4 regions of the Mesorhizobium sp. Cs1299R1N3 genome follow, and region 1 is predicted to be linked to each of the others. Evidence: riboswitches for the same ligand, from Rfam matches in the RefSeq annotation. Region 1 holds a riboswitch; each other region holds the start of a gene.
The links. Region 1 has a riboswitch for cobalamin ahead of O7B34_RS09795 (DUF1636 family protein). Riboswitches for the same ligand answer to the same signal wherever they lie in the genome.
Positions count from the first base shown of each region.

Region 1 (2,194 bases):
GTTGGCGACGCGACCTTCGGCAAGTGCGGGACCATCGACCACGGCGATGACGCCATCGACGGTCACGCGGCTCTTCACCGTCGGCCACTGGAAGGCCTGGACCAGCGGCTTGGGCAAAGCGAGGCCCGAGGTTTCGATCAGGATATGGTCAACCTTCGGCGTCAGCGACAGGATCTGGTCGAGCGCCGGCACGAAATCGTCGGCGACGGTGCAGCAGATGCAGCCATTGGCCAGCTCGACGATGTTTTCCGCTGGGCAGGTGTCGATACCGCAGCCCTTGAGGATCTCGCCGTCGATGCCGATGTCACCGAACTCGTTGACAATGATCGCGATACGCTTGCCGCCGGCGTTTTCCAGGAGATGGCGGACCAGAGTCGTCTTGCCGGCGCCGAGGAAACCGGTGACGACGGTGCAGGGAACACGGGAAACGGATGCGGTCATATCAAGTCTTTCAGCATGTCGAGGGGAGGGATGCGGGCCACGAGGCCGCGCTTGAGGCTATCGGGCCGGCCTCGCCAGGGAATGAGGCCGTCGCTGGAGGTGGCGAAGAGTTTCGCGCCGGTGACGAGATCGGCGCCGCTGGTCGTGGTCAGATCGCCGAAGACATAGCTCCAGCACCCGTCACGCAGGATCGCGGCGCTCAGTCGGCGTTTGCAATTGCCGAGGCATTCGACGGTGCGGATGCGGATGTTGTCGCCCGAGGCGGCCTGGCGCGTATCTTCGGCCAAAAGTTCGCCGGCCCGAGGGTGGGCGTCGGAGCCGGTCTCGTCGCGACAGGAGGCGCAGACGATGACAGTGATGCCGGCCAGGGAATCATCCCCGCCGGACGAAATGTCCGTTGTTTCAGCCGAAAAACTGCTGTCGCGATCCAAATCAGGCTCCTTGCCCGGAAAACCCGCCGGGCGATCGGATACTTGCATTCCAGACGGCAGGTCTCCTGGCTCGCGGGTCATCGCCTTTGGGTAGCCGCCTTCCCGGGACAATCCCAGTGGCTTTCGGCCTTGGCTCTTCGCTCACAGTTGCGGGGACAGCCGCGGATTTGGGATTTTTCAATCCCGCACCGCATTCCCTCTTGGCTCCTCCCTTTGCCGAGAGGAGACCGTCTGGATCCGATTTAGGCTCTTGCGGGCAGCGGTGTCAACGCGAGCTTACGACACCGTGATGTCGGACAGCGCCGGGCCCAGATCGCCGGCAGGCGTCACTTCGATGCGTTCGAGGCCAAGCCAGTCCTGCATCTGCTTCAATTCCTCGAAGAGCTGAGCGGCGGTTCCGGGCGGTGCGCAGGCCTCGGCGTAAGCGGCATGGACACGCAGGACACTTGCCGGCCGGTCTGCCTTGAGGTCGACGCGCGCAACGATCCTGTCGCCGAGCAGGAAGGGCAGGACGTAATAGCCGTATTGGCGCTTGTCGGCCGGCGTGTAGATCTCGATCCGGTAGTGAAAATTGAACAGCCGCTCTGAGCGCGAGCGCTCGAAGACAACGGGGTCGAACGGCGCCAGCAGGGCGCGGGCCTCGATCTTGCGTGGCAAACGCGCGTCTCTATAGAGGTAAGCCGGCTTGTCCCAGCCCTCGACGCGAACAGGCAGCAGTTCGCCGAGTTCGACCAGTTCCTCCAGCCGGCCTTTCATGTCGGCGGGGGAGAGTCGAAAATAGTCGCGCAGGTCGCCTGATGTCGCGATGCCGTGGGCGCGGGCGGAGATGCGCAGCAATTCACGATGCGCGTCTTCAGTTGCGGGCACCGGCGTATCGAGGATCGCCTGCGGCAGCACCCGCTCCGGCAGGTCGTAGAAGCGCTCGAAGCCGCGCCGGTGCGCCGTGGTGATGCGCCCGGCCCAGAACAGCCATTCGAAGGCGTGCTTGGCGTGGCTCCAGCCCCACCAGCCGCCGGAGCCTTTCTGGCCCTCCAGCGCGGAAGCGGCGACCGGGCCGCGTGCGACGACCTCGCGGTAGATCTTTTCTATATAGGCGGCGTGCTCGCGGCCCCATTTGGCCAGCCCCAGATACATTTCATCGCCTTGCTCGGCGCGCAGCATGCGCCAGCGCATCAGCGGGTAGGTCTCGACCGGCAGGAACGAGGCCTCATGCGCCCAGTATTCGAAGACCGTGCGCTTGCGGGTCACGGCGGCGTTGTCGAGCAAAGCGAGGGGATAGGGGCCAAGACGCGAATAGAGCGGCATGTAGTGGGCGCGAACCA
Region 1 covers NZ_JAPYKQ010000003.1:263,771-265,964, forward strand. Annotated here, with positions in the region: gene cobW (cobalamin biosynthesis protein CobW) at 1-441, opposite strand, end outside; gene O7B34_RS09795 (DUF1636 family protein) at 438-872, opposite strand; cobalamin riboswitch at 911-1,119, opposite strand; gene O7B34_RS09800 (winged helix-turn-helix domain-containing protein) at 1,149-2,194, opposite strand, start outside.

Region 2 (2,194 bases), on a different contig from region 1:
GCATAGCGGGCAGCGATAGCCGCCGTGTTGAAGAAGCAGAAGCCCATGGCCGTGTTCTTTTCAGCATGATGGCCAGGCGGACGGGCCGCGACGAAGACATTGTCGGCGCGGCCCGCAAAGACGTCGTCGACGGCGGCATTGGCGGCGCCGATCGCCGTGATCACCGCCTGCCAGCTCTTCGGGCTGGCGGTGGTGTCGGCGTCGATGCGGGCGAGGCCTTCATCGGGAATGGCGGCGCGCACGCGCGCGGCGAAATCGGCGGGATGCGCGTAGAGGATGGTGGCCTCGTCGCCTTGCGGTGCCTCGACGCGGTCAAGCACGGCAAAAGCTTCGTCGTCGAGCACGCGCTCGATGGCGCGCAAGCGGTCGGGCCGCTCGGGGTGACCTGGCGGGGTGATGTGTTCGAGGAAGATCGGGTGCGTGTAGAGACGAGTGGCCATGTCCCCTATCTAGTGCCCCGGCGCCGTGATGGCCATGCGTTGCGGCTTGATCGCTGGGGAAAATCACGCCTGCGTCCATTCATGTCGCTGCGGGGATTGGCGTCGCCGGCCCTTCGGCGTAAGGTCGCCGCCACTGCCTGGTGCCTGCCGGACGGTTGTTTTAGCCGCATTCCGCGACGCCAAGTGATTCCACTTGGCTGCAAATGCTCTAGCGGGAGAATCGGGAACACGGTTTGATACCGTGGCGTGCCCAACGCTGTGAGGGGGACCGCGCCGGTAAATGCCACTGTCGATGACGGGAAGGCACCGGACGCGGGTTGATCCCGAGCCAGAAGACCGGCCTGGCAGGCATCGTCATCCGCATGGTCAGGCGGATGGCATCAGAGCGACGTGCGCCCTCTTGGACGCACGGAATCTGCTGCAATCGCAAGGGGACAAGCGATGCCGGAAGCTATGACCGCTCCAACGGGCGATGGATTTGATCAGATCGCGCGCGACGCGGTTTACCGCGCCATGTTCACGCGGCGCGATGTCCGCAGCCATTTTACATCGGAAGCGATCGACGACGAGGTGCTGGCGCGGCTGCTGCTTGCCGCCCATCACGCGCCATCGGTCGGCTTCATGCAGCCTTGGAATTTCATCGTCATTCGCGATGCCGCGCGACGGGCGCAGGTGCGCGACCTGTTCCTTGCCGCGCGCGAACAGGAACTGCCGGCAATCGAGGCGGACCGGCGGGCGCTCTACCGCAAGCTCAAGCTCGAAGGCATCTGCGAAAGCGCATTGAACATCTGTATCACCTGCGACCGTGAGCGCTCGAAAGGCTCGCCGTTGGGACGGTGGCACAATCCGGAAATGGATCTCTACAGCACGGTCTGCGCGGTGCAGAATTTCTGGCTGGCGGCACGCGCCGAGGGAGTCGGCGTCGGCTGGGTCAGCATCATCGAGGCGCAAGCGCTGAAAAGGCTACTGTCCATCCCCGACCACGTGACGCCGATCGCCTATCTCTGCGTCGGCCGTGTCTCGGAGTTCGCGCCAAAACCGGACCTCGAAACGCACGGCTGGGGCCGACGGCTGCCGCTGCCCGACCTGATCATGAGCGAGACTTTTTGCGGGCAAGGTGAAGCATCGCTCAAATCTACGGTGGCCCGCCTCAACACCGTCGCCGCTGCGCCGGCAAACCCCGCCGATCAGCGCGTCGCGCCGGCCGTGCCCCAGCGCGAACCGTCGAAGGTGGAGAGCGCCTTGCGCTTGAGTTCCCGGAACTTCGACGAGGCATCGGCCAGCCTGGCGTCCCAAGCGGCATCGGGCACCTGACCCTCGATGGTCTTGAAATAGACCTGCATCAGGCAGGCGATGGCGAACGGCTCGATGAACGCCGCCTTAAAGGCCCAGGCAAAGACGATGGCCAGAACGAAGGCCCAACCGGCGAGCTGTCCGGGCATGACGTAAAGAATGGCGGCTGCCGGGGCCAGCATCAGCAGGAAGATGACGAAGGAGACCCCCCACATGATCACGGCCAGCCAGACGGCGTTCTTGACCATGATCTTGCCGTTCTGGGCGTAGAGCACAACGCCTTGCCGCGCGGTCTCGAAGGGTGAGGACGAATTGATGCGGATGTTGTAGCCGAGAATGATCTCGTCGACATAGGTCAGCGACAGGCGGATCACCGTGTTGAGGAACGAGACCAGGCCGCTCAGGCCCGGAATGGGCAGGAAAGCCGCGATGCCGCCCAGCAGGCCGGTGATGGCGCGGAT
Region 2 covers NZ_JAPYKQ010000004.1:307,897-310,090, reverse strand. Annotated here, with positions in the region: gene O7B34_RS12630 (histone deacetylase family protein) at 1-440, opposite strand, end outside; cobalamin riboswitch at 619-799, shown strand; partial or broken gene bluB (5,6-dimethylbenzimidazole synthase) at 882-1,460, shown strand; gene O7B34_RS12620 (hypothetical protein) at 1,628-2,194, opposite strand, start outside.
Region 2: linked by a shared signal. The riboswitch ahead of bluB (5,6-dimethylbenzimidazole synthase) and the one ahead of O7B34_RS09795 (DUF1636 family protein) in region 1 are both predicted to bind cobalamin.

Region 3 (2,194 bases), on a different contig from region 1:
CGGGCGACCAGGAATACGGCGAGCCTTTCTTCATTCCGTTCCTGACTGGATTGCAGGGCCGGCTCGCCGAGAGCGGGCTGGATCTCATCGTGGTGATGGGCGCGCCGGGCGACTATCAGCAGGAGCGCCTGCGGCGTGTCGTGGAGACGCGCCGTGCCGACGCGGTGGTGCTGGCCTGGACGCGGCGCGAGGACGAGCGCATCGACTATCTGACCCAGGCCGGCTTCCCCTTCGCCACGCTCGGCCGCAGCCGCTCCGGCGGCAAGGCCTACCCCTCGCTCGATCTCGATTTCGAAAAAGCAGGCGCCGACGCGGTCGATCGGCTGGTGGCGCGCGGCCATCGCCGGATCGCCGCCATCCGCCCATCGCTCGATCTGAATTTCGGCTATCTGTTCCTCGACGGCTACCGCAAGGCCTTGCGCCGGCATGGCATCGCCGTCGATCCCGGCCTGATTGCCGACGGCTTCATCAACGAGGCCGGTGGCTACGAAGTGACACCCCAGGTGATGCGCCGCAAGGACCCGCCGACCGCCATCATCTTCAACAATGACGCAATGGCGCTTGGGGGCTGCAAGGCGCTGGCCGAGATGGGTATCAAGCCGGGTCACGACATGGCGGTGACCGTCATCGTCGATACGCCGCTCTGCCGCTATTTCTCGCCGGCGCTGACTGCTTTCCGCCCGGCGCTGCAGCCGATGGGACGGCGGCTCGCCGAAATGCTGCTGGCGTCGCTGCCGACTTTTGCGGGGGCCGCCGGGCCAAAGACCATCAGGGAGGTCTGGCCGCTGGAACTGATCGCCCGCGACAGCGATTGACCATTTGTTGGTTCTGTTATAACAAAACAAACGACTGCCTTGCCTCGCCGCCGCGCGCGGCCTAGGCTGCGACTCGTGAAGGTCCCCGAGCCGAAAGGCGAGGGGTGAAAAGGGAACGCGGTGAGATCCGATTTTGGGTCGAGGCCGCGGCTGCCCCCGCAACTGTAAGCGGCGAGCAAGATCCGTAACGCCACTGGCCGGCAAGGCTGGGAAGGCAGGATTGCGCAGAGACCCGTGAGCCAGGAGACCTGCCATCACTGAGTTGACCGGACGGGGTGTGCCGGGAGGAAACGTGGACATCGGTCTTGTCGGCCGGTCGACCAACATCCTTCCGTCGCCAGTTTTGAAAGTGACGGGAAGTTGGACGGCGCAATCGATCGTATTCCCCCCAGCCCCATGCACCAGATCATCGTGTGCACTCTTTGCCGCGACGTGCCGACCGGCGTCAGGTCGGGCGAAGGTTTGTGCACCGAGTTGCGCTCTCGTCTCTCGGCCCAGCCTGACGTGGCGCTTGGTTTCACGGTCGAGGGCGTGGCTTGCATGGCGGGTTGCGTGCGTCCCCTGGCGGTGGCTTTCCAGGCGCCCGGCAAGGCCGCCTATCTCTTCGGGTCGATCAATGCGCAGGCCGACGCTGCCGATCTCGTGCGGTTTGCCAGGCTTTACGCCTCGCTTCCCGACGGCTGGTGCAATTCCGGACAACGGCCGCCGCGCCTGGCCGGCAAGACGCTGGCTCGCATCCCGGGACCCGGCAAGCTGGCGGATGGCAATCGATGACAGCGCCGCTTCTCGATGCGCGCGACTTGGGCGCGACGGCGAATGGCCGGCATCTGGTCCGTGCGGTCAGCCTGTCGGTGACGTCAGGCGACCGCCTCGCCATCATTGGCCCCAACGGCGCCGGCAAGACCACGCTGCTGCGCATGTTGTCCGGCATGCTCAGGCCAAGCTCGGGGGAGGTGAAGCTTGGCGGGCGACGCTTGGACAGGATTTCACCCGCCGAGCGGGCCCTGCATATCGCCGTCGTGGGCCAGACAGACCAGCCGGACCCACGGCTGGCGGTGATCGACTATGTCGAGCTTGGCCGCGTCCCGCATGCCGGCCTGAGGCGCCGCGGCGAGGAACGCGACATTGTCGTGGATGCGCTGCACCGGACCGGCCTGTTGCCGCTGCTCGGCCGGGCCATCGGCTCGCTGTCTGGTGGCGAACGCCAACGCGCCCAGCTAGCACGCGCCATCGCGCAGAAGCCCAAAATCCTGTTCCTCGACGAGCCGACCAACCACCTCGATCCGCGCGCCCGCGCGGAACTGCTCGAACTGGTGGCCGGCTTCGGCATGACCGTGATCGCGGTGCTGCACGATCTGACGCTGGTGGCACCCTTCGCC
Region 3 covers NZ_JAPYKQ010000002.1:16,978-19,171, forward strand. Annotated here, with positions in the region: gene O7B34_RS05410 (LacI family DNA-binding transcriptional regulator) at 1-815, shown strand, start outside; cobalamin riboswitch at 878-1,085, shown strand; gene O7B34_RS05415 (DUF1636 family protein) at 1,227-1,589, shown strand; gene O7B34_RS05420 (ABC transporter ATP-binding protein) at 1,586-2,194, shown strand, end outside.
Region 3: linked by a shared signal. The riboswitch ahead of O7B34_RS05415 (DUF1636 family protein) and the one ahead of O7B34_RS09795 (DUF1636 family protein) in region 1 are both predicted to bind cobalamin.

Region 4 (2,194 bases), on a different contig from region 1:
GGCTCGTAGGCCGGCGACAGGATGCCGAAGGCGTTTTCCTCGACGATGCGGCGATCCTGGTCGTTGGTCTCGGTCCAGACATGGGTGAGTTCCGCGAGATCGTAATCGACGCCCTCGACCGCATCCTTATGCACCAGCCATTTGGTTGTCACCGCCGTTTCCGTGGCGCTGATCGGCAGCACCCGGAAGGTGACGGCGTGGTCGCCCAGGATGTGGTTCCAGGTCGTCGGATAGTGGTAAAGCAGCAACGAACCGATGCGGTCGGTTGAAACGCTGTCGGAAAGATTCCTCTCGACCGCGCGCTTTCCCGTCATCGTGTAGCTGACGGCATCGCGCAGCAGCGGCGCGCGGGTCGCGCGATACTGGCCGGCCGGATCGATGCGGAACTTGCTCGGCAGGCCGGCCGCTTCGCATTTCGCCCAGTGCGCCAGCATCTCCGGATCGCTGTCGGCGCCTTGCACGCCGGTCACCGTCGGTGCTTCCGGGAAGGTCTTGCAGAGTTCGGGATGGTTGCCGGCGCAATGATAGCATTCGCGGTTGTTTTCCCAGACCAGCTTCCAGTTCCCCTTCTCGATGATGGTGCTCTCGAAGGCGACTTTTGCCTCACGCAGCCGGTGCGGCAAAAGGTAGGGCTCGATCATCGCCCGCATCGGCGCGAAATCGGCGGGCTCGCTGGCCAGACAGATGAAGATGTAGCCGCCAACGCTTTCGCAGGCGACGGGCTTCAGGCCGTACTGGCTCTTGTCGAACCCATCGGCCATCTGGCGGGCGAACAGCAGCCGGCCGTCGAGCTCGTAGGTCCATTGGTGATAGGGACAGACCAGTTTGGCGGCCGTGCCCTTATCACTGTTGCAGACGCGGCTGCCGCGATGGCGGCAGGAATTGTGGAAGGCGTTGATCTTGCCCTGCTGATCGCGCACCAGCACGACCGGATAATCGCCGATCTGCACGGTGATGAAGCTGCCCGGCTTGGGCAATTCGCAATCATGGCCGATGAACAGCCAGTCGCGATACCAGATCAACTCCATGTCCAGCTTGAAGTAGTCCGGGTCGGTGTAAAAGGGCTGTTCCAGCGAAAAGCCTTGTCTGCGGCTGTTCAAGAGCCTCAGCATGTCGTTGCGCGCGTCCATGTCCTGTCCTCAGTTTCAAGGACTGAACTGGTGGTGATTGAGGAAGGACTGGGCGCAGATCGGCGAAAAGCCGGACAAACACCATCCGCCTCTTGACCGCCCACCGCGATCAGTCGAGTTCTAGCGATCTCGGGCTGGTTTCCGGGCTCTGGAGTTGTCCTTGCGGACCATCGCGACACCTTCCCAGGCTTTCGCCCAGTGGTCTCCCGTTGCGACTTGAACTCCACCACCGTTGCGGGGGCAGCGCCGGAATCTGACCGGCTTCCCAATTCTCCGCTCCGTCGTCACGCAGCGGCACCTGAGATGCCCGATCTAACCACGACAGGCTTTGCGACATCGGCACGAAAGCGACATCGCATCCATGCGGCGCGACACGCATGCTGGATCGTCATGAGAGGCTTGTAGCCGCGGGAATCGCCTTCTGTCGCCAAGCCGCGCCGGCACCGTCATCGACCCTTTTGCCGGCAGCAAATAGGTTAACAGTTTCAAAAAGTGACTATTAGCAGGGACTAAAATCGAACCGAACGGTTCGTTTCTGTTGACGGTGCGTGCAAGACGCTGTGAACGCCGAGCCTCCGACACAGTTGGTGATCGAGGTGCTGCTTTAAGATAATCACTTGATATTACAAGAGAAAATAAGAGATGTGGAAGGCGCTGGTACAATTTCAAGTGGTGGAGTCATGGTCCACGCTGAACAACTTCGTGATTGGAAACGGCAAGGGTGCTCTCCCACATCGGGGCTGTCCGAACGACGCGATTTAATCCCAAGACACGCCGCTAGACGGACGGAAAAAATACTGGAGTACCAAAAAATGAAAAAGATCATTCTCACTGCCGCCGCCCTTCTGGCTGTTTCCGGCAGCGCCTTCGCTGGGAGCGACAATTACGGTTCGAACGGCGCCAACCAGCCTGCTGCCGCGGTGGACAGCTCGTACACCGCTTCCACCTCCACCAAGACGTCGGAGCCTGTTGCTCAGACGCCTGCTCAGGGCAGCGATCGCAACCTCTTCGGCCGCTAACGGCCTGTCCCCACGGACGGCGGGCTTGCCCGCCGATCCGGTGGA
Region 4 covers NZ_JAPYKQ010000001.1:955,000-957,193, reverse strand. Annotated here, with positions in the region: gene O7B34_RS04410 (aromatic ring-hydroxylating oxygenase subunit alpha) at 1-1,130, opposite strand, end outside; cobalamin riboswitch at 1,246-1,447, opposite strand; gene O7B34_RS04405 (DUF680 domain-containing protein) at 1,943-2,149, shown strand.
Region 4: linked by a shared signal. The riboswitch ahead of O7B34_RS04410 (aromatic ring-hydroxylating oxygenase subunit alpha) and the one ahead of O7B34_RS09795 (DUF1636 family protein) in region 1 are both predicted to bind cobalamin.